Regions from separate parts of the Microbispora sp. GKU 823 genome, predicted to be linked through region 2. Evidence: riboswitches for the same ligand, from Rfam matches in the RefSeq annotation. Region 2 holds a riboswitch; the other holds the start of a gene.
What was found. A riboswitch is a leader RNA that binds a small molecule or an ion and turns the genes downstream of it on or off. The one in region 2 is predicted to bind glycine.

Region 1 (15,096 bases), on a different contig from region 2:
CCGTGAACCTCGCCGACCCCGGCATCGCCCTCACGAGAAACACCTGGTTCTACTCCGTCGGCCTGATCGCGGCTCCGGTGCTGGTCGGCCGCTACCTGCGCGGCCAGGAGGGACGCCGCAAGGAGGACCCCGCGCCGCTGCTCGACGTGCTGCTCGCCGGCGGCGGGGTGGCGCTGTCGGTGCTGACCACCTGGCCGTACTGGCACGGCGGCGAGCCGCCCGTGTGGGCGGTTGCGCTCGGGGTGATGCTCGCGGGGCTCGCGCTCGGCGTCGTGCGGCACCTGCCCGGCGCGGTGCTGCTGCTGGAGAGCTCGCGCTGATCGTGGCCGACCAGTACGTCCCGAGGACCGGCAACAGCCTGCAACTGCTCGCCCTGGTGGCGCTCGGCGTGTTCGCGACCCGCGCCACCTGGCCGTGGGTCGCCGCGGCGTACGCCCTGACCTGCTCGGTCGCCGCGATCGTGGTCGTGGACGACCCCGGCGACGTCACCCCGTTCCGGGTGGTGGCGCTGATGACGATGGTGACCGCGCCCGTGGCGATCGGCCGGTACGCCGGCGTGCGGCAGGCCCAGGCCAGGCACGCCGCCGAACTGGCCGCGGAGCGGGCCAGGGCGGGCCGGCTCGCGGAGCGGGAGCGGATCGCCCGCGAGGTCCACGACATCGTGGCCCACCACGTGGGGGCGATGGTGCTGCGGGCGAGCGCGGCGCAGTACGCGGGGCCGACGGCCCGGCCGCCGAGGCGCTGGCCGACATCAGGGACACCGGCCACCGCGTGCTGGAGGACCTGCGCGGACTGCTGGCCGTGCTGCGCGACCCGGACGAGGCGCTGGGCTCCGATCTCATGCTCGCGAACATGCTGGCCGACCCCGGCGACGTGCTGCGCGACGCCGTGTCCCGGATGTCGGCGGCAGGCCTTCGGGTGGACCTGCGTCTCGCGCCCGAGGCGGAACGGGCCCCGCTGGTGGTGCGGGCGTCGGCGGCGAGGATCGTCCAGGAAGGGCTGACGAACGTGCTCAAACACGCCGGGCCGGGAGCCCGCGCGGAGGTCGATGTGGCGATGCGCCCGGACGCGCTCACGGTCGAGGTGCGCAACGGCCCCGGCACGTCCCGTCCCCCGGACGTGCTGCCGTCCCACGGCCAGGGCATCGCGGGCATGCGGGAACGGGCCCGCGCCTTCGGCGGGCACATCACCGCGGGCCCGGCCGAGGGCGGCGGCTGGCGGCTGACCGCTTCGCTGCCGGTCCCGCGTGAGAGCCGGTCGGAGTGCCGCGTGGCGGGGAGGTTCGCGTGATCCGCGTCGTGGTCGCCGACGACCAGGCCCTGGTGCGGGCGGGCGTCCGGATGATGCTGGAGGCGGCCGGCGACATGGAGGTGTGCGGGGAGGCCGCCGACGGGGCCGAGGCCGTGCGGCTGGCCGAGCGGCACCGCCCCGACGTGGTGCTGATGGACCTGCGGATGCCGCGCGTCGACGGCCTGGAGGCCACCCGCAGGATCCTCTCCGCCCAGCCGTCCGCCCGGATCGTCGTGCTCACCACGTTCTCCGAGGACGAGAACCTCTACGCCGCGCTGGGCGCGGGCGCGCTCGGGTTCCTGGTCAAGGACGACCCGCCCGCCCGGATGGTCGAATCCGTACGGCGGGCCGCGACGGGGGAGTCCCCGCTCGCGCCGTCGGTGCTGCGGCGCGTCGTCGAACGGGCCCTGGCGGCCGAGCGGCAGGCGGTGCCGCTCCCGCCCGGCCTCACCGAGCGTGAGGCGCAGGTGCTCACGCTGGTCGGGGTGGGCCTGTCCAACGCCGAGATCGCCGACCGGCTGCACGTGGGGGTCACGACGGTCAAGAGCCACGTCGCCGCGCTCATCGAGAAGCTGGGGCTGCGCAACCGCACCCAGGCGGCGGTGATGGCGCACCGATTCGGATTGGTCGACAACGGATTCAACCCCGTGGCTCCTGCCCGGAGCGACCGGGAGAGCGGCGCCTCCGGCTCCTACCGCCACCCGTGACGCCGGTTTAAGCGCCCGTTCAGCCGATCCCCAGATCGTCCAAAGTGGACGCCAAGAGGGCCCTCCTAGTGTCTGTGCCCGGTGCCCGACCGGGTGCCTTCACATCGAGAACCACGCCGTCCTCGGACGGCGGGAGGGATCACAATGTCCAAGATCAGGATCGACGACATCGCGGCGGCCGGGCCGGAGCTCGACGAGGGAGACCTCCGTCTCGTCAACGGCGGCCGGAAGTTCGAGTGGTCGAGCCACGTCATCACCCCGGACGGCAGCGTCGACGCCAAGGACCTCGACTTCTGAGCGACCGCTTCTGAGCGACCGCTTCCGAGTGACCGCGCGGGGCGCCCTTCCGGCGCCCGCGCCCGACCAGGAAGCCGGATCAGGAAGCCAGATCAGGAAGCCAGACGAGGAAGAACGAGGGATGTCCGGCGAGATACTCATCCTCACGATCGACGGAGACCTCCATGCGGAGCACGTGGCCCGTCTGCTGGCCGCGCGGGGGGCGAAAGCCGTCGTCTTCGACCCGGCCGACTATCCGGTCCGCGCGGTGCTCGACGCGGCTTACCACCGAGACGGGCGGGTGCGACGGCGGCTGCGCACGGAGACGGCGGACGTCGATCTCGACCATCTGACGGCGGTGTGGTTCCGCCGGCCCCAGGCTCCCGTCGCGCATCCCGAGATCGCCGACCCGGTGGCACGTGCCCACATCGAGCAGGAGTGCGCGGTGTTCGCCGGGGACCTGTGGGAGCAGCTCGACTGCCGCATGGTCCCCGCGCCCAGGGAACGGGTCAGGCTGGCCCAGCGCAAGTCGTCCCAGCTGCTCCTGGCCGGTCGTCTCGGATTCGAGCTGCCGGACACGCTGATCACCAACGACCCCGACGAGTTCCTGGACTTCTACAACCGGCACCAGGGCCGCATCATCACCAAGCCCTTGGGTGTTCCCACGAGCGTCCGCGCCGACGGGGAGGGCGTGGCCCGGATGTCGGAGCCGGTGTCCACCCGGGATGCGGCGTACGCGGACGCGATCAGGTTCGGCCCGGTCGTCATGCAGGAATACGTGCCCAAGCGGGTCGAACTGCGGGTGACCGTTGTGGAGCGGGCCGTCTTCGCGGCGGAGATCCACTCGCAGGAGAGCAATCACACGAGGCTCGACTGGCGCCGCTACGACCCGGGCAGCACGCGCCATGAGGTGCACGAGCTGCCCTCGGAGGTGGCCGAGCGCTGCACGCGGATCGTGCGGCGGCTCGGCCTGCGCTACGGAGCGATCGATCTCATCCTGACCCCCGACGGGCGTTACGTCTTCCTCGAAGTCAACCCCAGTGGCCAGTGGCTCTGGATCGAGAAGGCCACGGGCCTGCCGATCGGCGCGGCGTTGTGTGATCTGTTGATGTACGGCACGGTCGGAGAGGAGACCGCGCATGTTGCCGGACGCCCTTGAAACCCTCCGCGGCCTGGACGGCCTCGACCCGTCCGAGGCCCAGGAGCGCCTGCGGGAGTTGCGGGAGCGCCATCCCGGCGTGCGCTTCCGCCTGCTGTGGCAGCGGGAGGACTACGACGACTCGCTCCACTACGACCTCCTGATCAAACGGCCGGGGGAGGGGACCGTCTCGCTGTCCTGGTGCCCCGACCGCGCCCTGCCCTGGCCCCTGCGGGGCGTGCAGCGGGCCGGCGAGATGCTGCTGCTACGGATCGACGGAGTCGGGGTCAAGGTGGTCGACGCGGTCGCCTGGCTCGACTTCCTGTGGGACGAGGCCCGGCTGGTGGACCGGATCGTCGCCGCCGCCCTCGTCCAGGCCGAGATGGAGGAGGCGCCGGTCGAGCTGTCCGACGACGAGATCCAGGAGGCGGTGGACGCGTTCCGGCGCGCCCGGGGACTGCTCACCGCGGAACGGACGCGCGAGTGGATGGACCGCCGCTCTCTCACCCTGGTGGACCTCCAGGAACTGGTCGCGGGGGAGGTGGCCGCCGCCCGCGTCCGCGAGCGGGTGACGGCCGGACGGGTCGAGCCGTACTTCGAGGAGCACCGGGAGGAGTTCGCGACGGCCCGGGTCGCCCGCCTCACCTTCTCCGACTCGGAGACGGCCCGGCGGGCGGCGGCCGAGATCGACGCCGGAGCGGGCTTCTTCGGGCTGGCGGAGCGGACGCGCGGCGCCCGGCTGGTCGTCGAGGACGTGCCCGCGGCCGAGATCGGCACCGCCCGCCCCGGCGACGTCGTCTCGCCCGCCCCGGACGTCCTGCTCAAGGTGATCTCCGTGGCCGGCGCCGAGCTCGACGCGGACACGCGCCGCCGTGTCGAACGGCGGGTCTTCGACCTGTGGATCGATGAACGCCGCCGTTCCGCGAAGATCGAATGGTTCTGGGGAACCACGGCGCGGACCGGCACGCTGTGAACCGGCAGATCTTCCGCGCCGAGGCGCTGCGCCGCCATGCCGCCCCGCCGCCCGCCGCGGCCGGCGTCAAGGAGGTCGGCGACCGTACGCTCGTCCTGCTCTGGTGCGCGGTCGCGGTGCTCACCGCGGGGCTGGCCGTCCTCACCGCTCTGGTCCTGAGGGGTGGCGGGTGAGACGGGTCCCGGTCTTTCTGCAGAACTCGGCGACCGAGTGCGGCGCGGCCTGCCTGGCGATGATCCTGTCCTTCCACGGCCACCGCACCACCGCGCAGGAGGTCGCCGACCACCTCCAGGTGGGCAGGGACGGCCTGAGCGCGCTGGCCATCGTCCGCGCCGCGCGGGAGTTCGGCCTGAACGCCAAGGCGTTCTCTCTGGAGCCGGCCGATCTCGGGCGAGTGCCCATGCCCGCGATCGTCCACTGGGAGTTCCAGCACTTCGTGGTGGTGGAGCGGTGGACGCCCGACCATGTGGACATCGTGGACCCCGGCCAGGGACGCAGGCGGCTCACGCCCGCCGAGTTCGACGCCGGCTTCACCGGCGTGCTGCTTGCGTTCGAGCCCGAGCCGGGGTTCCGCCGCGTACGGTCCAGCGCCGCGCGGGCGTGGCGGCGCGACTTCCTGCGCGCGCTGGTGTTCCGCAGGAAGGGCCTGCTCGCCCAGGTGCTCGCGGCCTCGGTGCTGCTCCAGGTGCTCGGCCTGGGGCTCGCGACGGCGTTCCAGATCGTCGTCGACCGGATCCTCCCGCGCGGGGACTCGGGGCTTCTCACGCTCCTCGGCGTGGCCGTGCTGGTCGCCGTGGTCACCCAGTTCGCGGTGGGCTACCTGCGTTCGGTGCTGCTCGTCGCGCTCCGCTCGCGCACCGACGGGGAGGTGACGCGGAACCTGGTGTCGCACCTTGTCGCACTGCCGTACCGGTACTTCGCGGTGCGCGGCAAGGGCGACCTGGTGAACCGATCGAACAGCGTCATCGCCCTGCGCGAGACGCTGACCGGGCAGATTCTCTCGTCGTTGCTCGACGGGCCGCTCGCCCTGGTCTACCTGCTGCTCGTCTTCGCCCGGGACCCGGTCTTCGGCGGCTTCCTCGCGCTGCTCGCCGGAGGGCAGGCCGCCCTCCTGCTCGGCACCGCCCGCCGGGTGGGCGACCTGACCAGGCGCGAGCTGGCCGCTCTGGCCGTCACGCAGGGCCGGCTGATGGAGGCCGTCGGCGGCATCGAGACGCTCAAGGCGTCCGGGGGCCGAGCCGCGGGCGATGCAGCGCTGGTCGGACCTGTTCGCCCGGCAACTCGACGCCGACGTGCGGGGAGGGCTCGTCCGGGGGCTCATCGAGGCGGTGCTCGGGGCGGTGCGCTATCTCGCGCCGCTGGGGCTGCTGTGGGTCGGCGCGTGGCGGGTGCTCGACGGGTCGCTGAGCCTCGGGACGCTGCTCGCGCTGAACGCCCTGGCCACCGCCGCGCTCACCCCGATCGGCTCGCTGATGACCAGCCTGCGCAGCCTTCAGCAGGCCGGGGCGCACTTCGACCGGCTGTCGGACATCCTCGCCTCCGAGCCCGAGCCGTCCACGGGGATCGAGGTGCTGCGGCTGCGCGGCGGCATCGAGCTGCGCGGGGTGGGTTTCCGCCACGACCCGCGCGGCCCGTGGACGCTGCGCGACGTCTCACTGGTCGTACGGCCCGGGCAGAAGGTCGCGCTGGTCGGTCCCTCTGGGTCGGGCAAGAGCACGCTCGCCCGCCTCCTGCTCGCCCTGTACCAGCCGACGGCCGGGGAGATCCGGTACGACGGCGTTCCCGCGGCGGAGCTCAACCCGCGATCGCTGCGCCGCCAGTTCGGCGTGGTCACCCAGGAGCCGTCGCTGTTCACCGGGACGATCCGCGAGAACATCGCGCTCAACTTCCCCGAGGCCGGCATGGACCGGATCGCCGAGGCGGCCCGGCTCGCGGGCCTGCACGACGAGATCATGGCGATGCCGATGGGTTACGAGACGATCCTGGTCGAGGGCGGCGGCCTGTCGGGCGGACAGCGCCAGCGGCTCGCCCTGGCCCGCGCGCTGCTGCCCCGCCCCAAGGTGCTGCTGCTCGACGAGGCGACCAGCAACCTGGACAGCGCGACCGAGGCCGGCATCGAGGCCCGGCTGTCCCGCCTGACGCAGACCCGCATCGTGATCGCGCACCGGCTGAGCACGGTGCGGGACGCCGACCTGATCCTGGTCGTCGAGCGGGGCATGGTGGTGGAGCGGGGCACCCACGAGGAGCTGCTGGCCCTGGGCGGGCGCTACACCCGGCTCGTCGCCGCGCAAACGGCCTGAGGCCGCGCACCCGCGGCCGGGCCGCGGTGACGGCGCACCGGTTCGGCGTGGTCGACAACGGGGCCGACCCCGTGGCTCCTGCCCGGAGCGACCGGGAGAGCGGCATGTAGGGTCTGGGGCGTGAACGCTGCCGAGGACCGGATCTGGACGGTGCCCAACCTGCTGAGCGCCCTGCGGCTGCTCGGCGTCCCCGTCTTCCTCTGGCTCGTGCTGGGTCCCCACGCCGACGGGTGGGCCATCGCGCTCCTGGCGCTCGCGGGCTTCAGCGACTGGCTCGACGGCAAGCTCGCCCGCGCCTGGAACCAGATCAGCAGACTGGGCCGGCTCATCGACCCGCTCGCCGACCGGCTCTACATCCTCGCCACCCTGATCGGCCTGGTGCTGCGGGGCGCCGTCCCCTGGTGGCTGGCGCTCGCGGTGCCGCTGCGCGACGTGCTGCTGCTGTGGATGCCGCCCGTGCTGCGGCGGCACGGCTACGGTCCGGCGCTGCCCGTCCACTTCCTCGGCAAGGCCGGCACCGCCGCCCTGATGTACGCGTTCCCGCTGCTGTTCCTCGCCTCTCACGAGGGGTGGTACGCCGAGATTGCCGCGATCTTCGGATGGGCCTTCGCCATCTGGGGAACTGGTCTGTATTGGTGGGCGGGGGTGTTGTATGTCGTACAGGTGCGCCAGCTAACGAAGGGGTGACCCGTGAAGGCCGTCGTCATGGCGGGCGGGGAGGGGACACGGCTGCGGCCGATGACCGCGAACCAGCCCAAACCCCTGCTCCCCATCATCAACCGGCCGATCATGGAACACGTGCTCCGGCTGCTGAAGCGGCACGGGTTCACCGAGACCGTGGTGACCGTGCAGTTCCTGGCCGCGCTGATCCGCAACTACTTCGGCGACGGCGACGAGCTGGGCATGACCCTCCACTACGCCACCGAGGAGGTCCCCCTCGGGACGGCCGGCAGCGTGAAGAACGCCGCAGACAAGCTCCGTGACGACCGCTTCCTGGTCATCTCCGGCGACGCGCTCACCGACATCGACCTGACCGACATGCTCCGCTTCCACCGCGAGAACCGGGCGCTGGTCACCATCGGGCTCAAGCGCGTGCCCAACCCGCTGGAGTTCGGGATCATCATCGTGGACGAGAGCGGCCGCATCCAGCGCTTCCTGGAGAAGCCCACCTGGGGCCAGGTGTTCTCCGACACGGTCAACACCGGCATCTACATCATGGAGCCGTCGGTCCTCGACGAGATCGCCCCCGGCCAGTCGGTCGACTGGTCGTCCGACATCTTCCCGAAGATGCTCGAACGGGGGTGCCGGCTGTTCGGCTACGTGGCCGAGGGCTACTGGGAGGACGTCGGCACGCACGAGAGCTACCTCAAGGCCCAGGCCGACGTGCTGGAGGGCAAGGTCAAGGTCGACTTCGACGCGTTCGAGCTGGCCCCCGGCGTGTGGGCCGCCGAGGGCGCCTCGGTGGACCCCGAGGCCGTGCTCAAGGGCCCCCTCTACATCGGCGACTACGCCAAGGTCGAGGCCGGCGCCGAACTGCGGGAGTACACCGTGCTCGGCAGCAACGCCGTCGTCAAGGAGGGCGCGTTCCTGCACCGCGCCGTGGTGAGCGACAACGTGTACGTCGGCCCGGCCGCCCACCTGCGCGGCTGCGTGATCGGCAAGAACACCGACGTGATGACCGGCGCCAGGATCGAGGAGAACGCCGTCGTCGGCGACGAGTGCGTCATCGAGGCCGAGGCGTACGTCTCCTCAGGCGTGAAGATCTACCCCTTCAAGACGATCGAGGCGGGCACGGTCGTCAACACCAGCGTCATCTGGGAGTCGCGCGGCCAGCGCAGCCTGTTCGGCCCCCGCGGGGTCTCCGGGCTGGTCAACGTCGAGATCACCCCGGAGCTGTGCGTACGGCTGGCCAGCGCGTACGCCACGACGCTGCGCAAGGGCGACACGGTCGTCACCTCCCGCGACGCCTCGCGCGCGGCGCGGGCACTCAAGCGGGCGGTGATCAGCGCGCTGAACTCCAGCGCGATCAACGTGGTCGACCTGGAGGCCGCCGCCCTGCCGGTCGCCAGGTTCAACACCTCGCGCGAGAACGTCAGGGGCGGCATCGCCCTGCGCACCACGGCGGGCGACCCCCAGAGCGTCGACATCGTGTTCATGGACGAGACGGGGGCCGACCTGTCCCAGGCGGCCCAGCGCAAGCTGGAGCGGGTCTTCTCCCGGCAGGAGTACCGGCGCGCCTTCCCCGGCGAGATCGCCGAGCTGACCTTCCCCGCCCGCGCCGTGGACACCTACGCCCGGGAGTTGCTGGCCTGCATCGACATGTCCGGGGTGAAGGACACCGAGATGAAGGTCGTGGTCGACTGCGCGGGCGGCACCTCCTCGCTCGTGCTGCCGAGCCTGCTGGGCCGGGCCGGGGTCGACGTGCTCACCGTGAACAACCGCCTCGACGACGCCTCGCCGACCGAGACGCTCGCCGAGCGCCGCCGCGACCTGCAGCGCCTGGCGGAGCTGGTGGCCTCGGCGAGGGCCGCCTTCGGCGTACGGTTCGACCCGGTGGGGGAGCGCGTCTCCCTGGTGGACGAGATGGGCCAGCTGATCAGCGAGGAGCGGGCGCTGCTCGTCGTGCTCGACCTGGTGGCGGCCGAGCGCCGGGGCGGCCGGGTGGCCCTGCCGGTCACCACGACCCGGGTGGCGGAGATGGTCTGCCGATTCCACGGCGTGCAGGTCGACTGGACGGCCACGAGCCTCGACACGCTGACCCGGGCGGCCAGGCACCCTGACACGATCTTCGCCGGCGACGGGAGGGGCGGCTTCATCGTCCCGGAGTTCGCGCCCACCGTGGACGGCCTGGCGGTGTTCCTGCGCCTGCTCGGCCTCGTGGCGCGCACGCGGCTGTCGCTCAGCCAGATCGACGCCCGCATCCCGGAGGCCAAGCTGCTCAAGCGGACCGTTCCCACGCCCTGGGCGCACAAGGGGGCCGTGATGCGCTCGGTCGTCGAGGCGGCCGAGGGCCACCGTCTGGACACCACCGACGGCGTCCGCGTCGTGGAGGACGACGGGAGCTGGGCCCTCGTCCTGCCCGACCCCGCCGAGGCCGTCACCCACCTGTGGGCCGAGGGCCACGACATGGACACCGCCCAGGCCCTCCTGGAGCGCTGGGCCCACGTCGTCGAACAAGCCGCCGGCGCCCACTGATATCCCTTCGGATACGGCGCGCAACCGTCCCGCGAAGCGGCTACCCCATTGCGAGGTTTACGGCGCGCAACCGTCACGCGAGGGGCGCGGCCGCGACTGGACTGAGGAGCGCCCGGAGCGAGGAACGAGCGAGGACGCGACGAGGGCTGTGCTCATGGCGCGCCTCCGGCACGACGCGTGGCCTTTGGGCGCCCCGAGCCGCGCGAGCGGAGCGAGCGCAATCAAACACTGTGTGGCGGGATGGACCTTGAACCTCCGCTGGCTGTAGCGTTGGTCAGTCCACGCCCAGCCGCGGTCTTGACCTTTGTGCCTGATCAGCGTAAGTTGCGGCATTCGCAGTTTGAGCTAGTCCTAGAGCAAGTCGTGAGAGAGGCCGAGCCGTTCGATGCCCAGCGTCTACTGCACGCAGTGCGGTCATGCCAACCCCGAGGATGCCCGTTTCTGTTCACGATGCGGTTCGCCGCTGAGCGCTCCGGCGCCCGTCGCAGCCGACACGACCTCGACGATCTCACTCGAGGCGCTTGAGGCGGAGACGGGCCAGACGCTTCTGCCGGACAGAGCCGCCGTCGAGCAGCTGCCGCCTGGCACGGCTCTTCTGGTGGTCATGCGGGGTCCGAACGCGGGCAGCCGATTTCTGCTCGACAGCGACCTCACTACGGCGGGTCGCCACCCGGAAAGCGACATTTTCCTGGACGATGTGACCGTGTCCAGGAGGCACGTGGAGTTCTACCGGCGCGGCGGCCAGTTCACCGTGCGGGACGTGGGCAGCCTCAACGGCACCTACGTCAACCGGGAGCGCATCGAGGAGTCCCCGTTGCAGGGCGGCGACGAGGTGCAGATCGGCAAGTTCCGGCTGGTGTTCCTCACGCGTGGTCCCGGAGGGCTGTGATCGGTGAGGAGGAGGAGTCATGAGCGCGCAGGCCGTACGGGCGTTCATGAGCATCGGGGAGGTGCTCGCCCTGCTGCAGGGCGAGTTCCCGGACGTGACCGTCTCCAAGATCCGGTTTCTGGAGGGTGAGGGGCTGATCGAGCCCCAGCGGAGCCCGTCGGGGTACCGCAAGTTCACCTACAACGATGTCGAGCGCCTGCGGTACATCCTGCGTGCGCAGCGTGACCAGTACCTGCCGCTCCGGGTGATCAAGGATCAGCTGGACGAGCAGGCGGCCCGCCCGCACGCGGTGTCCGACGGCGCTCCGCCCGTGCGCCTCAGCCGGGAGGAGCTCATCGAGGCCGCCGGCATCGACGAGGAGACCCTGGCCGAGATGGAGAGTTTCGGCCTGGTCGCTCCCGTCGCGCGCCGGTACGACGGGGAGGCGCTGGAGGTCGCGCGCAGCGTGGGGGCGCTGGCGCGCTTCGGCCTGCAGGCGCGGCACCTGCGGGCGATCCGCGCCGCGGTGGAGCGGGAGGCCGGTCTGATCGAGCAGGCGGTGGCCCCGCTGCTGCGGCGCAAGGCGCCGGGGGCGATCGCGGAGGCGGACGAGACCGCCAGGGAGATCTCCGGACTTCTCCAGGAACTGCACAATGCGTTACTGCGTGGGAGTGTTCGCGGCGTTCTGGGGCGGTGACCGGCACATCCGCACCTCCGTGGGTGTTACGTTGAATGCCTGGTGATATGCCGCGACGCTTGAGACGGAGCCGCCCGTGTTGCAGATGGAGGTCGTGGGGGTTCGCGTTGAGATGCCCACCAACCAGCCGATCGTTCTCCTGAAGGAGACGAGCGGTGATCGGTATCTGCCGATCTGGATAGGCATGACCGAGGCGACCGCTATCGCGTTGGCCCAGGCGGAGGAGCCGCCGCCCCGGCCGCTGACCCACGACTTGTTCCGTGACGTTCTTGAGGCCTTGGGGGTGCGGTTGCGCACCGTCAACATCGTCGCGCTCCGCGATGGAATCTTCTTCGCCGATCTGGTCTTCTCCAACGGCGTGGAGGTCAGCGCCCGTCCTTCGGACTCGATCGCGCTGGCGTTGCGTACGGGTGCGACGATCTACGCGAGTGAGGACGTGATCCAGGAGGCGGGCGTGAGCATGCCCGACGACCAGGAAGACGAAGTGGAAAAGTTCCGCGAGTTCCTGGACAAAATCACACCGGAAGACTTCGGCCGGGCGGGCTGACGTGCCGGACGATTTCGGGAGATTACGCTTCACGACGCGCCGGACGGGGTCGTTGACTGACGATGGCCCCGGTCCTACGGTGCAAGGGAAACCACGGTTGTAATTCACGAACCCCCAGATCAGACCGTGGGATGAGAGAAAGCCGGAGGTCCGCAGTGGCGGTCAGCAGCGGCGAGGGTAAGTCGGCCGGCCAGCACGACCCGGTTCGGCAGGCGGCGCGCGAGCGCGCCGGCGAACAGGGTCTGCTGTTCGACGAGCAGCCGACGGCGCTGCCTCAGGGCATCGGATACCGCGGGCCCACGGCGTGCGCGGCGGCCGGGATCACCTACCGGCAGCTCGACTACTGGGCCCGGACCGAACTGGTGCTCCCGACGATAAGGGCCGCCCAGGGATCCGGGTCCCAGCGACTGTACAGCTTCCGCGACATCCTCGTCCTGAAGGTCGTCAAACGTCTTCTGGACACCGGGGTCTCCCTCCAGCAGATACGCACCGCCGTACGGCATCTGCGCGACCGCGGCGTCAACGACCTGGCCCAGATCACTTTGATGAGCGACGGCGTGAGCGTCTACGAGTGCACGAGCGCCGACGAGGTGATCGACCTGCTGCAGGGCGGCCAGGGCGTGTTCGGCATCGCGCTCGGGCGGGTCTGGCGGGAGGTCGAGGGATCGCTGGCCGAGCTTCCGGGTGAGCGCGCGGAGGCCGCTCCGGATGCGGAGGGGGGACCATCCGGCGGACGAGCTGGCCCGTCGAAGAAAAGGCCCGCAGGACCGGCTGAGCGGATGCCCGGCGAGCGCTGGGCCGGGATCAGACCGACCAGGAACGGCAGGGCGAACCATCGGATCGCGCCCGCGCCGCGGTCTCGGCGCCGATCTCGTGCGGGGTGCGAGCCGGGCGATCCGGGGTAGCCGGTAGAGTGGGACACGGCCGACGACCTCGTGCGGGAGAGACCCCTGGCCTTCAGGGGCGCCGAAGGAGCAAACCTCCCCGGAATCTCTCAGGCACCCGTACCGCACGGACGAGGCGACTCTGAAAAGCAGGCCCGCCGGCCAGGCGGCGCCTCACCGAAGGGGAAAGCCGGGCTCGACGGCCCGGTGAAGCTCTCAGGTCCGATGACAGAGGGGGAGACCGCTTCACGACCGGCCGCGCCACCGCAGGCGCCGGGCGGTCGCCGCAGGTCTCGACCCGCCCAGGAGGCCCCTGTCATGAGCGACCGGTCCACACTTCGCGATCTTTCCGCCCCGCCCTTCGCCACCCGTCATATCGGCCCCTCCGAGGGCGACCGCGCCCGGATGCTGGAGGTGGTCGGCTACGAGTCGGTGGCCGACCTGCTCGCCGTGGCCGTGCCCGAGGCGATCCGCACGCGCGGTCCGCTGAACCTGCCCGAGGCGGTGGGGGAGGCCGAGGCCCTGGCCGAACTGCGCGCCCTCGCCGGCCGCAACCGGGTGCTGACCCCGATGATCGGCCTCGGGTACTACGACACGATCACCCCGGGTGTCGTCCTGCGCAACGTGCTGGAGAACCCCGGCTGGTACACCGCGTACACGCCCTACCAGCCGGAGATCTCGCAGGGGCGGCTGGAGGCGCTGCTGAACTTCCAGACGGTCGTGTCGGACCTCACCGGCCTCGACGTCGCCGGCGCGTCCCTGCTCGACGAGGCGACGGCCGCGGCCGAGGCGATGACGCTGGCCCGGCGGGCGAGCAAGGCGAAGACCGACGTGTTCGTGGTGGACGCCGACGCGCTGCCGCAGACCAAGGCCGTGCTGGCGACCCGCGCCGAGCCGCTCGGCATCACGCTGGTGGAGTCGGACCTCGCCGGTGAGCTGCCCGAGTGCTTCGGCGTCCTCGTGCAGTATCCGGGCGCGAGCGGCCGGGCGGCGTCCTTCCGCGCGGTCGCCGAGCGGGCGCACGCCCAGGGGGCGCTGCTGGTGGCCGCGGCCGACCTGCTGGCGCTGACCCTGCTGGAGGCCCCGGGCGAGCAGGGCGCCGACATCGCCGTCGGCTCCTCCCAGCGCTTCGGGGTCCCGCTGGGCTACGGCGGCCCCCACGCGGCGTACATGGCCGTACGCGAGGGCCTGCAGCGGCAGATGCCGGGCCGCCTGGTCGGGGTCTCGGTGGACGCCGACGGCCGCACGGCCTACCGGCTGGCTCTGCAGACCCGCGAGCAGCACATCCGGCGGGAGAAGGCCACCAGCAACATCTGCACCGCGCAGGTGCTGCTCGCCGTGATGGCGTCGATGTACGCCGTATACCACGGCCCGGAGGGCCTCAGGAGGATCGCCCAGAGGGTGCACCGCCACGCGGCCGTTCTCGCCGCCGGGCTGCGCGAGGGCGGCGTGGAGGTCGTCCACGACGAGTTCTTCGACACCGTGCTCGCCCGCGTTCCCGGGCGGGCCGCCCAGGTCGTGGCCGCCGCCGCGGAGCGGGGCGTGAACCTGCGCCTGGCCGGAGACGACCACGTCGGCGTCGCCTGCGACGAGAAGACCACCACGGAGCACCTGCGGGCGGTCTGGGCGGCGTTCGGCGCGTCCGAACTCGTGGTCGAGGACCTCGACCGGGTGACCTCCGACGCGCTCCCGGCCGACCTGCAGCGGACCTCGGACTTCCTCACCCACCCGGTGTTCCACTCCCACCGGTCCGAGACGGCCATGCTGCGCTACCTGCGGCGCCTGCAGGACAAGGACATCGCGCTCGACCGCTCGATGATCCCGCTGGGCTCCTGCACGATGAAGCTCAACGCGACCACCGAGATGGAGCCGGTCACCTGGCCGGAGTTCGCCTCGATCCACCCGTTCGCGCCGGCGGAGCAGGCCGAGGGGTACGCCGAGTTGATCGCGACGCTGGAGGGCTGGCTGGCCGAGGTCACCGGCTACGACCGGGTGTCGATCCAGCCGAACGCGGGCTCCCAGGGCGAGTTCGCCGGGCTGCTGGCGATCAGGTCCTACCACCGCTCCAGGGGCGAGGACGGGCGCGACGTGTGCCTGATCCCGTCCTCCGCGCACGGCACCAACGCCGCCAGCGCCGTCATGGCGGGCATGCGGGTGGTCGTGGTGGCCTGTGACCCGAACGGCAACGTCGACCTGGCCGATCTCGCCGCCAAGATCGACA
Region 2 (15,096 bases):
CGACAGATCCCGCCCAGAGGAGCCCGGCATGCCGCCGCACAGTGTCGTCCATAGTGATGTTCTTCCGTCTGCCGGCCTGCTGGCCGACGTCCTGGCGTACCTGCGCCGGATCAGCGATCTGGAACCCGCCGAGGCCAGGCTCCTGCTGGGGGACCTGCGCGCCGAGCACGAGGGCACGCCGATGCGCCTGGTGTGGCAGCGCGACCACCCCGGCGGCGGCTGCCACTACGACATGCTGATCCCGGTGGGGGACGGCACGGTCTCGGTCGCCTTCGCCCCCGACCGCGCCCTGCCCTGGCCGCTGCGGGGCAGCCGCAACTCGGGCGAGCAGGTCGTCGTCCGGGTCGACGGCATGGAAGTCGCGATGGAGCAGGCCATGGCGGTGCTGGACGAGCTGTGGAGCGACGCCTCGGTGGCGAGCCGGCTGGTCGACGCGGCCCTGGTCGCGCAGGAGCTGTCCGACGACCCGGTGGACCTGTCCCCCGCCGAGTTGCAGGACGCCCTCGACGCCTTCCGGCGGGCCCGGGGGCTGCTCACGGTCGAGGCCACCCGGGCGTGGATGGCCGAACGCGGCCTCGACCACGCCGGCCTGGAGCACATCGTGGCGCAGGAGGCCGGGATCGCCCGGCTGCGCCGGCGCGTCGCCGGCGACCGCGCCGACGGCCTTTTCGCCGCCGACCCCCGCTCCTACGAGCGGCTGAGCGTGCTGTCCCTCCGCTATCCCCGGCTGGAGGCCGCCCGGGCCGCCGCCGCCCGGCTGCGGAACGGTGGGGCGGACCCCCTCGCCTCGGCCGCTGCCGAGACGCTCGATCACGGCGCGGACGCCCGCCTGCACCGCCTGTTCCGCGCCGAACTCGGCCCAGGGGCGGCGGACGCGGCACCCGGTGACGTCCTCGGACCGTACGGACCCGACCCCGTGGTCACCCACGTGGTGGAGGTCAGGCCCGCCGTTCTCGACGGCGCCACCCGGCGAGGGATCGAACAGCGGCTTTTCGACGACTGGCTGGCCGAGCGGCGGCGCGAGGCCCGCGTGGAGTGGGTGTGGGGCGACGCCCGGCGTACCGACGCCGTCAACCGGGCCCTGCGGGCTCCCGCGACCGGAGACACCACCACGGCCGCCCGGTGAGCGCCGGACCCCCACCCCGCAGGTCTTCGGAACAGCTCAGCGGGAAGCGGACGGAAGCGGCGGAGGCGGCGTCATGCCGAGAGCCCTGGCGATCGCACCCATGATGTGGGCCGCCTCCTCGGCGGCGAGCTTCGCCAGACCGGCCGGGTCGCGATCGGCGAAGTAGGACCGGTCCCTCTCGAACGTGGCCTTGGCGATCTCCTTGCCTCGCTCGACGCGTTCGCGGTTCCTGTCCGCGTTGACGGTGACGCCGACCTCGATCATCCGCAACCCGGCCTGTCCCCACCAGGCGCGCCACTCGGCGGAGTCGTTCAGGGCCTGGTCCAGAGTGTGCGCGGCCCTCATGTACGCACCCGGGGCGCCCTTCCAGGCCGATCCCCTGTAGGTGTCGTACCAACGGCCGCCGTCCGGCAGGCCGGACAGCAGTAGGTCGAAGTCCCTGGCCCAGTGCAGCCCCGCGACGTCCCACAAGACGGTCGCGACGACGTCGACGAGCAGTTCGGCCTGTCCCGCGTCCCACTCCTCGTCCTCGACGGCCGGCGGGTCGGCGAGCACGGCCTCGTACCGTCCCCGCCCGGCGGCGACCACCGCGTACAGCAGGTTCTCGTACGCGTCTCCGACGAGCGGGATCGGCGGTCTGCCCTCGTCGCTGACGTCGGGAACCGGGCGCCCCTCAAGAGGGAGTCCGGTGAGCGCGCGCACCTTTCCGGCGAGATGCGCGCAGAAGGCCTCCACCTCCTGCGCGCCCAGCGACGACAGGCGTTCACCCAGCAGATCGGCGCCGTCTTCGTCGATCACCCCGTCGAGCGTGCCGATCAAATCCCAGAAGGTCTCGTCTGTCACCGGCCAAGCCTGCACGCCCTCGGCCCCGCACGCAATCGAGCCGATATGGCTACGGGATGCCACAGCGCATCAGGGGCGGCTCTGCAACCGATTTCACTTCCGTGCACCTGCGCGTTCAGCCCCGCATTGGCGATAAAGGAACGGCGCCCGCACACATAGAAACGACGCATTCTTTGACGAATGCGATCAGAGAGGGATATGGTCAATTAACCAATGATCGCCGCATCGTCGGCACGTTTCACGCTGCTTTCATGCGAGGGAGACCGTGTTATACGCCGTGCTCGGACCGTTCCTGGCCATGAAACCCTCGGGGGACGTGATCGCCGGGCTCGCCCCGAGGCACCGGCAACTCCTCGCGTTGTTCCTGCTCAACCCCAACGTCGCGGTTCACAGGGACACGCTCATCGATCTGTTGTGGAATCGCCGTCCCACTAAATCGGCGCCGCGGAATCTTACCACCTACATCGCACAGGTGCGGCGGCGGCTCTCGCCACGCGACCCCGCCCTTTCCCCGCTGCACACCGTGGAGGGCGGGTACCTTCTTTCCGTACCGCCGGGATCCGTGGATGCTGCAGTATTCAACCATTTCGCGGCACAGGGCAGAATCGCTCGAGAAAATGGCGATTACCACAATGCGGCGAGGATGTTGGAGAACGCGCTGAGCCTGTGGCGGGGCGACGCCCTGCTCGGCATGAGGCACGTGGACGAGCTTTCCTCGTGGGCCGAACGGCTCGACGAGGACCGTCGGGCGGTGACCGAGGACCTCTTCGACGTACGGCTGGCACTCGGGCACCACCACGAGATCGTCGGCGGCCTGGCCCAGTGGGCGAGGCGCCACCCGCTGCGCGAACGGCCGCATCGGCAGCTCATGCTGGCGCTGCACCGGTCGGGCCGCACCCACGACGCCTCGGCGTCCTACCAGCGGCTGCGCCGGACCCTGGTCGACCGCCTCGGCACCGAGCCGTCCCCCGACACCCAGGCCCTCCACCAGCGGATCCTCACGGGCGACGACCTGCCGTCCGCTCTGATGCGTCTCCGCGCGGCCACACAGCGCGCTGAACGTACCTGACGTACAGCGCAAGCGGGGAATCCGGCGAGCCGGTGCTCGTCCGGCTCGCGTCCGATACCACCAGGCCTATCGGCCCTCTTGACTTCACGGAAACGCGGCTACCCCGATCGAGGAAATCGGGGCGATCCTGCCGGTTACGGGGATGGCGGCGAACCACTAGGCTTGCACCACACCGGTGACCCCGTGCGGGAGAGCGTCCTGGCATCCGGTCAGGGCCCCTGAAGGAGCAAGCCCTCCCCGCGAACCTCTCAAGGCAAAGGACCGTGCGGGTCAGGTGACCTCTGGAAAGAAGGCCGGAAGGCCTCGCCGAAGGTGAAAGTCCGGCAAAGATCGGACGAAGCTCTCAGGCGCCGATGACAGAGGGGGAGGATGCCCGATAGTCAAACGCAGCATCCGTCCTTCCGAGGTGCGCATGTCCCGATCCACCCCGCTCCGCGGGGTCCACGAAAGTCTGGGTGCGACCCTGACCGACTTCGCGGGCTGGCAGATGCCCCTGCGCTACGGCAGCGAGTCCGCCGAGCACAACGCGGTGCGCACGGCCGCGGGGCTGTTCGACCTGTCCCACATGGGGGAGATCTTCGTCGTCGGCGCTCAGGCGGGCGAGGCGCTCGACCGCGCGCTCGTGGGGCACCTCAGCGTCCTCGCACCCGGCCGCGCCCGCTACACGATGATCGTGAACGAGACCGGCGGCATCCTCGACGACCTCATCGTCTACCGCCTCGACGAGGACCAGTACATGGTCGTCGCCAACGCCTCCAACTACGCCCTCGTCGCCCGCGAGCTCGCCGACCGGGTCCGGGGATACGACGCGCGGGTGACCGACCGGTCGGACGAGTACGCGCTGGTCGCGGTGCAGGGCCCCCGCAGCGCCGAGATCCTGGCCGCGCTGACCGACGCCGACCTCGACGACCTGAAGTACTACGCCATCGTCCCCGGCGTCATCGCGGGCACGCCCGCCCTGATCGCACGCACCGGATACACCGGCGAGGACGGCTTCGAGCTCTTCGTGCTGAACGAGCACGCCGTGCCCCTGTGGAACGCCCTCGCCGAGGCGGGCAGGGACGCCGGGCTCGTCCCCGCCGGGCTGTCGGCCCGCGACACGCTGCGCCTGGAAGCCGGCATGCCGTTGTACGGCAACGAGCTGAGCGCGGCGATCACGCCGTTCGACGCCGGCCTCGGCCGGGTCGTCCGCTTCGACAAGCCCGGCGACTTCGTGGGTAAGGCCGCCCTCGAGCGGGCGGCGGAGAACGGCACCAGGCGGCGCCTGGTCGGGCTGGTGGCGCGCGGCCGCCGCGTGCCCCGCCACGGCTACTCCGTCACCCGGGAGGGCGCCGTCGTCGGCGAGGTGACCAGCGGCGCCCCGTCGCAGTCCCTCGGCCGCCCGATCGCCATGGCGTACGTCGACGAGGGCGCCTTGGAGAAGGGTGGCCTGGCCGTGGACATCCGGGGCAGCCAAGAACCGGTCGACGTCGTCGATCTGCCTTTCTACAGGAGGAGCAAGTGAGCACCATTCCGGACGACCTGAGCTACACCAAGGAACACGAGTGGGTGGCCGGGCTCGAGGACGGCCTCACCGTGACGGTGGGCATCACGGCGTACGCGGCCGAGCAGCTCGGCGACGTGGTTTACGTGGAGGTGCACCCGGAGGTCGGCTCGACGGTCGCGGCCGGCGACGCGGTCGGCGAGGTGGAGTCCACCAAGTCCGTGAGCGACATCTTCGCCCCGGTCGGCGGCGAGATCGTCGAGATCAACGCCGCCGTCGTGGACAACCCCTCTCTGGTCAGCTCCGACCCGTACGGCGAGGGCTGGCTGTTCCGCGTGCGCGTGGAGGAGGAGCCCGAGGACCTGCTGTCGGCCGCGGAGTACACCGCGCTGACCTCCGGCGAGTCCTGACGGCCACCCGAGACGCGTGAGAGGCGACGGTCAATGGCGATCAGCGTCTTCGACCTGTTCAAGGTGGGGATCGGGCCGTCCAGCTCGCACACGGGCGGCCCGATGGCGGCGGCGCACAAGTTCGTCCGCGGGCTGCACCAGGACGGGCTGCTGGAGAAGGTCACCCGGGTCGAGGCCATCCTGTACGGCTCGCTCGGGCTGACCGGCAAGGGCCACGGCAGCGACAAGGCGGTCCTGCTGGGCCTGTCCGGCGACAAGCCCGAACTGGTCGACGTCGACACCGTCGACGAACGGCTGGCGGCGATGCGGGCGAGCGGCACGGTCACGTTGTACGGCGTGCGCGAGATCCCGTTCGTGGTCGGCGAGCACCTCGTCTTCGAGCGCAAGCTGTCGCTCCCCCACCACCCGAACGGCATGCGGTTCACGGCGTACGCCGACGACACGGTGCTGCGCGAGAAGGTGTACTACTCGGTCGGCGGCGGCTTCGTGGTGGACGAGAACGCCACCGGCGCCGACCGGATCAAGCCCGACGACACGGTGCTGCCGTACGCCTTCACGACCGCGCACGAACTGCTCGCGCACTGCGCCGAGACCGGCCTGTCGATCTCCGGTGTGATGATGGAGAACGAGAAGGCCTTCGGCCGTACGGAGGAGGAGATCCGGGCCGGCCTGCTGCACCTGTGGACGGTCATGGCCGAGTGCGTACGGCGCGGCACCAGCCGCGAGGGGGTCCTGCCGGGCGGCCTCAAGGTGCGCCGCCGGGCCCACCAGCTGTACCGGCGGCTGCAGGGCGAGCCCGACGGGACCGACCCGCTGCGGGCGATGGACTGGGTCACGCTGTTCGCGCTGGCCGTCAACGAGGAGAACGCCGCGGGCGGCCGGATCGTCACCGCGCCGACCAACGGCGCCGCCGGCATCGTCCCGGCCGTTCTGTCCTACTACATGCGCTTCCTTCCGGGGGCCGGCGAGGACGGCGTCGTCCGCTTCCTGCTCACTGCGGGCGCGATCGGCGTGCTGTTCAAGGAGAACGCCTCCATCTCCGGCGCGGAGGTGGGCTGCCAGGGCGAGGTCGGCTCGGCCTGCTCGATGGCGGCGGCGGGTCTCACCGAGGCGCTCGGCGGCACGCCGGAGCAGGTCGAGAACGCCGCCGAGATCGGCATCGAGCACAACCTCGGCCTGACCTGCGACCCGATCGGCGGGCTCGTCCAGATCCCGTGCATCGAGCGCAACGCCGTCGCCTCGATCAAGGCGATCGCCGCCGCCCGCATCGCGCTGCGCGGCGACGGCCGCCACTTCGTGTCGCTGGACAAGGCGATCAAGACGATGCGCGACACCGGCAGGGACATGCTCGACAAGTACAAGGAGACCTCGCGCGGCGGCCTCGCCGTCAACGTCATCGAGTGCTGACCCGGCATTCGTGAGGAGTGGCGTCTCGAATGTGACCAATGCGCGGCTCACCAATATCGTGGTGACTTCCCGGCGACGAGGAGGGCCGTCACGTGAGGTGGCGCGAGGCGCTACGCCCGCATCGGGCGTTCCTGGTGGTGCTGGCGGCGGGCGTCGCACTGCGCGCGCTCGCCGTGCTCGGCTACCGGCCCGCGCTGTGGTTCTGGGCCGACTCCTTCGCCTACCTCAGCTCGGCGCTCGACCTGCGGCCCCTGCCCTCGCGGCCGTCCGGCTACTCGCTGTTCCTGGCGGCGCTGAGTCCGCTGGGGAGCATCACCGCCGTCGTGATCGTCCAGCACCTGCTCGGCCTCGGCATAGCCGTCTGCGTGTACGCGCTGCTGCGCCGCCGGACGCGGCTGCCGGGCTGGGGGGCGGCGCTGGCGGCGGCGCCGGTGCTGCTCGACGTCCACCAGATCCAGCTCGAACACCTCGTCATGGCGGACCTGCTGTTCACCGCACTGGTCGTGGCCGCCGTGACGATCCTGCTGTGGCGGCCCAGGCCGGGCGCGTGGTCCGTCGTCGCGGCGCTGCTGCTGCTCGCCTGCGCCACGGTCACCCGCACCCTCGGGCTGCCCCTGATCGCGCTGGCGCTGCTGCCGGTGCTGCTGGCCGGACGCTGGCGGACCGCGCTCGCCGGGCTCGCCGCCGCGTCCGCCGTGCTCGGCGGATACGCCGTCTGGTTCCACGACGCCCACGGGTCGTACGGGATGGGCGGCAGCAGCACGTGGTTGTGGTCGCGCACGATGACCTTCGCCGACTGCTCGGTCATGAAGCCGCCGAAGGACCTGGCGGTACTGTGCCCGTCGGAGCCGCGGCTCGCCGCGCCCGCCTACATCTGGGCCGCCGGCTCGCCCATCCAGCGGGTGAAGAAGGACAAGGACCGGCTGGCGAGCGAGTTCGCCTCGCTGGCGATCCGCAGCCAGCCCCTCGACTTCCTGTCGACCGGGCTGCACGACGCGATGTGGGCGTTCGAATGGGACCGGAAGGTCTACCCCGCCCCGGGCACGCAGAGCGCGTACGTGTTCCCCGCCTCAATCAAGCCGTTCACCTCCAAGGTCGCCTCCGGCGGCCGTACGGCGAGCGAGCTAACCACCGCCTACCAGGGAAGCTCCGGGGACACGAAGGTGGTCGAGCCGTTCGCGGGGTGGCTGCGCGCCTACCAGGAGCAGGGCTTCCTGCGCGGGCCGCTGCTGGCGGCGGTCCTGCTGGCCGGGCTCGCCGGGCTGGTGGCCCGGCGCTGGACGGCGCTGCTGCCCTGGGCCGCGGCGGCGGTCCTGCTCCTGCTGCCGCCCCTGATCGCCGCCTTCGACCACCGCTACGTGGTGCCCGTCGTGCCGCTCGCCTGCCTGGCCGCCGGGCTCGCCCTCGGCACGGGCGCGACGCCCGCGCCCTGGCGCCGGGAAGGCCGGTCAGCGGCGGCGGACGTGCAGGCGGACGACCGCAAGCGCGTCGTCACGGCCGACCGCGCGGCGAACGCGTGAGATCGCCGACTCGTCCAGCCGCCTGATCACCTGTCGCAGGTCGGCCGACCGCCGGAGCGACACCGACACCCGCAGCCTGCCGTCGCGCACCAGCCTGACCGAGATGTGGCCGATCCCGTCGATTCCCTTCAGCGCCACGCCGAGCATGGCGATGCCGGCGCCGGTACGGCTGCCGACCCGGCCCCAGCCGAGTGCCATGAAGAGCCACCGGGTCGCGACCAGGGCGAGCACAATGGCCGCCCCGGCCAGCAGAGGCAGCGCCCACGGCTTCCCGTCGGCCACGCTTCTGTCGATCAGGGCCGCGCCGGGCCGCCCGCGCGCGGCGGCCAGCAGGCCGAAGCCTCCCGCGACCAGCGCCAGGCCCACCAGCAAGAGCCCGAGGCGGTTTCCCCAACGCGGACGCACGTCAGCCCCCTCTCCTGCGCAGCCGTACGACCACCTCCTGGCGGGACTGGACGCCGAGGCCCGACAGCCGGTCGCCGACCGCCGCGCCGACCTCGCGCAGCAGGGCGCCGGTCGTGTCCGCGTCGGCCACCACGGCCACCTCGATCCGCCTGCGGAGGATGTGGACGTCGGCCCGCCGGACGTGCTCGACCTCGCGGGCCGAGGCGGCGAGCGTCCGGCGCAGACCGGCGCGGGTCAGGCCCATCGCGAGCAGCGGGTCCCGGCACTCCAGGGGCACGAGCCGGGGACGGCCCGGGACGAGCGCGAGCGCCACCAGCGCCGCGCCGCAGACGATCATGCCGACCGCGGCGGCGGGGACGGCCGGGTCGGCCGGGGTGAGGTTGAGCAGCCGGGACGGCAGCCGCCAGGGAGGGGAGACGCCGAGCATGACGGCGACGACCACGGCGGTGAGCGCCCAGCCGAGCAGGGCGAGCACGGCGGCGACCACGACGGCGGCCGGGGTCCGGCTCGGCCGCAGGACGCGCATGGCGGTCCGGCGGGCCGCCGCGGTCCCTCCGCCGCACGTGTCGGTTCCGGCGCCGTCAGCGCCTTCGCCGCTGCCCGCGCTCCTGGCGCCCCTGCCGCGTCCGGCGCCTTCGGAGTCTGATCCACTTCCGGCGCCCTTGGCGTCTGATCCGCTTCCGGCGCCCTTGGCGCTCCTTGCCGACGAACCCGCCAGGATTCCCTGCACGACGCTCATCAGCCGCTCACCCTTCCCGCTCACCGCGCCGGGTCCGCTCGGTAGTCACCTCACCATGGGTACACGGAGCGGTGACGGGACGGGTGGGTCACCCGCCGCCTTGCGCGATCATGACGGCTCCACGGCGCAGATTTTGCCGGGGCGCAATTAATGTGAACAGCGCTCATGTATTTCCGGCGGAGCCGTACTAGGCTGCGCCCATGGACGACCGACAGCGCCTCGACCAGGCGACGGCCCAGCTGGAGCCGCCCTTCGCCGTCCTCGACATGGACGCGCTCCGGTCGAACGCGGCCGCCATGGTGCGCCGGGCCCGGGGCAAGCCGATCCGGGTCGCCAGCAAGTCGATCCGCTGCCGGTCCGTGCTCGAACGGGTCCTGGCCATGGACGGCGTCTCGGGCATCATGGCCTTCACGCTGCCCGAGGCGCTGTGGCTGGTCTCCACCGGCCTGCGGGACGTGCTCGTGGCCTACCCCACGACCGACAGGACCGCGCTGCGCGCCCTGGGATCGGACGACGTCGCGGCACGGGAGATCACCGTCATGGTGGACTCGCCCGAGCACCTCGACCTGATCGAGAGCCTGCGGCTCCCCCACCGCATCCGGGTGTGCCTGGACATCGACGCGGGGTTCGTGGCCTTCGGCGGCGCGTTCCGGGCGGGCGCGCTGCGGTCGCCGATCCGCGAGCCCGAGCAGGCCGCCGAGATCGCCGCGCACATCGCCAAGCGCCCCGGGCTGCGGCTGACGGGGCTCATGGCGTACGAGGCCCAGATCGCCGGGGTGGGCGACGACGTCCCCGGGCCGTACGGCCGCGCGGTGCGCTGGATGCAGGAGCGGTCGCGCCGCGAGCTGATCGTGCGGCGCGGCCGGATCGTGCAGGCCGTACGTCAGGTCGCCGACCTGGAGTTCGTCAACGGCGGCGGCACGGGAAGCATCGAGAAGACCGCCGCCGAGCGGGCGATCACCGAGGTCGCGGCGGGCTCGGGGTTCTTCCATCCCCGGCTGTTCGACTACTACCGGGGCTTCACCGGCCGTCCGGCGGCGCTGTTCGCCCTGCCGGTCGTGCGCAAGCCGGCTCCGGACGTCGTGACCGTGCTCGGAGGGGGCTACCCCGCCTCCGGGGCCCCCGGGCCCACCCGGCTGCCCCAGCCGTACCTGCCGGCGGGGCTCAGATACCACCCGGACGAGGGTGCGGGTGAGGTGCAGACGCCCCTCCTGGGCGAGGCCGCGGCCGACCTCCGCCTCGGCGACCGCGTCTGGTTCCGCCACGCGAAGGCCGGGGAGCTGTGCGAGCGCTTCGCCACTCTGCACCTGGTCGAGGGCGACCGGGTGGCCGAGGAGGTCCCGACCTACCGCGGCGAGGGCAGGACCTTCCTGTGACCGCCGGCTCGGCCTTGTGATCGTCCTCGTGGGAACGCGGACGCCGCCGTGGACCGTGTCACGGCGGCGTCGTCACGCGGCGGGTCAGCGGGAGCGGCGGCGCAGCAGCACGATGGCCGCGCCCACGACGACGACCACGCCGATCCCGATCAGCACCGGAGCGATGTTGGGCGCCGGATGTTCCGCGGGCTGCTCGCCTTCGCCGTCGGCCGGAGCGTACGTGCGCGGGCCCAGGACCATGTCCTCCATGGACGCGACGAAGTCGCGCGCGTTGGCCTTCGCCTTCTCGACGCCGCGCTCCGCGACCCGCTTCGGGCTCACCCGGTCCGCGATGGCGTCGACCGTGCGAGCGAGCTCCGCCCGCGTGCGCTCGATCTTCCGTTCCAGCGCATCGGGATCGGTGTCCGCCATGCGATCCCCCTCCTGTGGTATTCGTGTGTGATCAGTCTGCCAGGTCCGGCGGCCACCCCGCACAGCGGCTGAGCCGGTAGTTTGGTTGACGCTTGCCCGCCTATCGCCGCGGGTCACCTTTTCCGGAGGACGTGATGAGCAAGCTCCAGCCCGGCGACGCCGCGCCGGACTTCACCCTGACCGACGCCGACGACAACGAGGTCTCGCTGGAGTCGTTCCGCGGCAAGCGGGTCATCCTGTACTTCTACCCGGCGGCCATGACCCCCGGGTGCACGAAGCAGGCGTGCGACTTCCGCGACAACCTCGGCGCGCTGACCGAACAGGGCTTCGTGGTGCTGGGCGTGTCCAAGGACAAGCCCGCCAAGCTGCGGCAGTTCCGCGAGCGCGACGCGCTCACCTTCCCGCTGCTGTCCGACACCGGCCTGGACGTGCACAAGGCGTACGGCGCGTACGGCGAGAAGACGAACTACGGCAAGACCGTGATGGGCGTCATCCGCTCCACGTTCGTCATCGACCCCGACGGAAAGGTGGAGAAGGCCCTCTACAACGTGAAGGCCACCGGTCACGTCGCCCGACTCACGAAAGAGCTGGGGATTTCCTGAAATACCCCTTTCGCCAGGCTCCCGGAATTGTCGGCGGCTGCCGATAAATTCCGGGGCATGGCGAAGTACAAGTACACCCCGGAGTTGCTCGCGGACGCGGCGGCCGCGGCGAGCAGCATCGCCGACGTGTTGCGCTATCTCGGCATCCCGTGGTCGGGTGGCGCCCACGCCCACATCAGCCGCCGCCTCAAGCACTTCGGCATCGACACATCCCACTTCCTCGGCCAGGCCCACATGAGGGGCCAGACGTCGCCGCGGCGGAGACTTCCGGCGGACGTGCTGGTCCTGAACGCCCCGGGCTCCGCCCGCGAGAAGCCCACCAAGCTTCGGCGGGCGCTGCGCGAAGTGGGAGTCCCCTACCGCTGCGCAGACTGTAAGATAGGCGGCACTTGGCACGGCCGGCCGTTGACATTGCACATCGACCACATCAACGGAAACTGGCTGGACAACAGAAGAGAGAATCTGAGATTTCTCTGCCCGAACTGCCATTCTCAGACCGAGAATTTCGCGGGAAGGGGAAGAGGAAAAGGGGCCGTAGTCCAACGGCAGGAGACCGCGGCTTTAGGTGCCGTACAGTGCGGGTTCGAATCCCGCCGGCCCCACAGAAATTCAAGTGAAAATAACGGCGCATCGAATTCCGCCGAAGAAGGCGATTCTTCCGGCGAAAAGAGGGCGGCGCCCGCGAGGATGGCCGTGATGGTCGCGGCGGACGACCTCGCCTTCCTCGAGCGTCTCGTGGCGACACAGGGCGCCGCGTCGCGGTCCTCCGCCATCCGCACGGCCATCGCTCTGCTGCGCACGCAGAGCGAGCGAGGGTGACCGTCGTGGGGAGATCCCGCCCGCCCGGAGCAGGTCAGTTGTCCGTCCGTAGCCGCCTGGTGTTGGGGCGTTTGTCACTCGATGTCCCTATGGTGCCCGGCATGAGACGTTTTTCGATCACCCTGAGCGCCGCGGCCCTGGCCGTCGGGTTGGCCTCATCCGCGCTGTCGTCCCCCGCGCTGGCCGCTCCACGGCCCGCCGACTTCGGCCAGGCGACGCTCACGGGTTTCGCCGTCCTGCCCGCCCAGACCTTCGTGCCCCGCAGCGAGCCCTCGGGTTCGGCCATCGGGGCCGGGCCGTTCAACGGCATTGGCGCGCCCTTCCCGGGGCAGCCCGTCCAGGGCTTCAGCGGAGTCGTCAAAAGAGGCGACGGCACCTATGACGTGCTGTCCGACAACGGCTATGGGAACAAGGCCAACAGCGCCGACTTCCTGCTGCGCGTCCACCGCGTCAAGCCCGATCTCAGGACCGGGAAGCTGGAGGTGCTCGGCGGGTTCAACCTGAGCGACCCGGACAGGCGCGTGCCGTTCGCCCTGACCCGGGCGGACCGGGTGCTCACCGGCGCCGATTTCGACGTGGAGTCGATCGTGCGGTCGTCCGACGGCACCTACTGGATCGGCGACGAGTTCGGCCCGTTCCTGCTGCACTTCTCGTCCTCCGGGCGACTCCTCCAGGCCCCGATCCCGCTGCCCGGCGTGATGGCTCCGGAGAACCCGAACCTGAACGGCGGGCAGCCCAACACCCGCAGCAGCAAGGGGTTCGAGGGCATGGCCCGCTCGGTCGACGGCCGCCGCCTCCACCCGCTGCTGGAGGGGACGGTGGACGGCGACACGCCCGGGGACCTGCGCATGTACGACTTCGACCTGCGCACGGGCAGGTACGCCCCGACCTGGTGGACCTACCGGCTGGAGTCCCCCTCGAACGCCATCGGAGACGCGATCGCGGTCGACGACCACCGTTTCCTGGTCATCGAGCGGGACAACGAGCAGGGAGACGCGGCCGCTTTCAAGCGCATCTACCTGGCCGACGCCGCCGACCGGGACCACGACGGCCGCATGGACAAGACCCTCGTCGCCGACCTGCTGAACCTGGCCAACCCGAAGGGCATCGGCGGCTTCGGCCGGACGTTCCGCTTCCCGTTCCAGACGATCGAGGACGTGGCCCTGCTCGACGACCGCACTCTCGCGGTGCTGAACGACAACAACTTCCCGTTCTCGTCCGGCCGCACTGCGGGCAAGGCCGACGACGACGAGTTCATCACCGTACGGCTCTCGCGGCACCTGCACGCCGACCGGCGCGCGCTCCAGTGATCGGCCGGGCCACAACCCCGGGCACGTTGTTCATCCGGTAACCGCACGCAGCCCACGAACCGGGGGGAACCCGTAGGCGCGCGCCGGCCCCTCCGCCGGCGCGCGCCTACCGGCAAGCCAAGCCTCAGCCAGGCGCCTGACAGCGCACCCCGGCGTCTGTCTGCCTGCACCAGGGCGGCAGGTTGTCCTGGGACTGCGGCACGTCCTGACCGTAGCCGCGGGGGAAGAAACGCTGCCGGTCGCCTCCGGCGTCCCAGCTCGTCCCCGCGTCCACCCGGTCCCAGACCATGCTGGTGACGGCCACGATGCCACCGCCGAGGAGCGCTCCGACGATCGCGGACGCGACGCCGACGGCGACGAGTTGCCCGGCGTGTCCACGAGGCAGCCGAGCCGCCAGGCGCGTGGGGAAGCCGGGCCTCGGGGCGGACGCGAACCGTGGCCGCGGGTCCTGCCAGCCCGGGGCCTTCCATCCCGCGCCGCCGGGGCCGAAGGCGTACCCGCTGCCGATCGGGGGCCTGCTGGCGGGTCCCGGCCCGAACCGGCCCGGGCCCGCGGGGCCTGTCCACGTCGAATACGGCCCTGCCGCGCCCGGCATGTTCCCGGGGCTGCTCCACGGCGAACCCGGCCCTGCCGCGCCCGGCGTGTTCCCGGGGCCGGTCCAGGCCGAACCCGGCCCCGCCGCCCCGGGTGTGTTAGCCGGGCTGGTCCACGGTGATGTGGGAGTGTTCCGAGGAGGCAGCGGCGCGGTCGGCCCGTTCGGCCCAGCAGCTCCGGTTGACGAGGTGGATCCGGCCGGCGCAGGCGACCGCGACCAGCCCAGTCCCGACCGGCTCAATCCCGACTGGCTCAGTCCCGGCCGGCCCGCTAGACCCGCTCGGCGCGCCCGGCGCGGCGGGCTCGGCCGATCCGCTGGTCGCGGTCGGCTCGCTCGACCCGGCCGGCCCGGTCTCCGGCTCCGGGCGCGGGCCGCGCGGCTCGTCCCCTGCCGCCGCGCGACCCCGCGTCCTGATCCGCCATCCAACTCTCCCTTTACCCGCTTCACAGAAGCGTTCCCGGGGACAAGGATGCGCCGTGATCCGTAAGAACGGCGTAAGCCCGGCGGGCGGCTGCGACCTGAGTCGTACCGCCGTATCCACCGCAAGGGTGAGACCTTCCTGAGCAGCCGATACATATGGTTGGGTACGTGTTCGGCAGACTGCGCGCCTGGACCCGGCGCCACAGCAAGCTCGTGGACGCGCTCACGGTCTCCCCGCTGGCGCTGTTGAGCCTGATCACCGTCGAGGCGTTCAGCCGGGCCGGCTCGTTCGGAGCGCGGCAGGTCGGCGTGCCCGGCCTGCTGCTGCTGTCGGCCGTGCTCATCGTTCCGCTGATCTGGCGCCGCGACCACCCCCGTGAGGTGTTCGCGGTGGTCGCCGCCGTCAGCTTCGTCCAGTGGCTGCTCGACGTCATCGTCCTGCCCGCCAACATCGCGGTGCTCGTCGCGGTGTACGGCGTCGCCTCGCGCTGCACGCTTCGGTGGGCGCTGGCCGCCGGGGCGGTCGCCGAGTTCGGGCTGCTGCTGGCGATGCTGCGCTGG

Region 1: linked by a shared signal. The riboswitch ahead of gcvP (aminomethyl-transferring glycine dehydrogenase) and the one ahead of gcvT (glycine cleavage system aminomethyltransferase GcvT) in region 2 are both predicted to bind glycine.

Annotation. Positions count from the first base shown of each region.
Region 1 covers NZ_MWJN01000010.1:71,852-86,947, reverse strand. The annotation lists gene B1L11_RS50085 (hypothetical protein) at 1-320, shown strand, start outside; gene B1L11_RS50080 (histidine kinase dimerization/phosphoacceptor domain-containing protein) at 323-1,003, shown strand; gene B1L11_RS50075 (sensor histidine kinase) at 1,009-1,290, shown strand; gene B1L11_RS08220 (response regulator transcription factor) at 1,287-1,997, shown strand; gene B1L11_RS44940 (putative ATP-grasp target RiPP) at 2,142-2,294, shown strand; gene B1L11_RS08215 (MvdC/MvdD family ATP grasp protein) at 2,416-3,432, shown strand; gene B1L11_RS08210 (TIGR04500 family putative peptide maturation system protein) at 3,413-4,384, shown strand; gene B1L11_RS50070 (hypothetical protein) at 4,381-4,557, shown strand; partial or broken gene B1L11_RS50065 (cysteine peptidase family C39 domain-containing protein) at 4,617-5,549, shown strand; gene B1L11_RS50060 (peptidase domain-containing ABC transporter) at 5,632-6,684, shown strand; gene B1L11_RS08200 (CDP-alcohol phosphatidyltransferase family protein) at 6,805-7,371, shown strand; gene B1L11_RS08195 (mannose-1-phosphate guanyltransferase) at 7,375-9,879, shown strand; gene B1L11_RS08190 (FHA domain-containing protein) at 10,265-10,768, shown strand; gene B1L11_RS08185 (MerR family transcriptional regulator) at 10,788-11,444, shown strand; gene B1L11_RS08180 (bifunctional nuclease family protein) at 11,521-11,991, shown strand; partial or broken gene B1L11_RS08175 (MerR family transcriptional regulator) at 12,147-12,766, shown strand; glycine riboswitch at 12,920-13,011, shown strand; gene gcvP (aminomethyl-transferring glycine dehydrogenase) at 13,194-15,096, shown strand, end outside.
Region 2 covers NZ_MWJN01000027.1:25,806-40,901, forward strand. The annotation lists gene B1L11_RS16500 (TIGR04500 family putative peptide maturation system protein) at 29-1,126, shown strand; gene B1L11_RS16505 (DUF4240 domain-containing protein) at 1,163-1,969, opposite strand; gene B1L11_RS16510 (AfsR/SARP family transcriptional regulator) at 2,268-3,038, shown strand; glycine riboswitch at 3,215-3,312, shown strand; gene gcvT (glycine cleavage system aminomethyltransferase GcvT) at 3,451-4,542, shown strand; gene gcvH (glycine cleavage system protein GcvH) at 4,539-4,931, shown strand; gene B1L11_RS16525 (L-serine ammonia-lyase) at 4,965-6,338, shown strand; gene B1L11_RS16530 (hypothetical protein) at 6,431-7,858, shown strand; gene B1L11_RS16535 (hypothetical protein) at 7,787-8,263, opposite strand; gene B1L11_RS46875 (DUF6286 domain-containing protein) at 8,265-8,789, opposite strand; gene B1L11_RS16545 (amino acid deaminase/aldolase) at 9,203-10,378, shown strand; gene B1L11_RS16550 (DUF3618 domain-containing protein) at 10,463-10,789, opposite strand; gene bcp (thioredoxin-dependent thiol peroxidase) at 10,924-11,391, shown strand; tRNA gene B1L11_RS16565 (tRNA-Leu) at 11,920-11,993, shown strand; gene B1L11_RS48365 (ribbon-helix-helix domain-containing protein) at 12,088-12,210, shown strand; gene B1L11_RS16570 (esterase-like activity of phytase family protein) at 12,312-13,520, shown strand; gene B1L11_RS16575 (hypothetical protein) at 13,645-14,115, opposite strand; gene B1L11_RS46880 (hypothetical protein) at 14,385-14,537, opposite strand; gene B1L11_RS16580 (sensor histidine kinase) at 14,704-15,096, shown strand, end outside.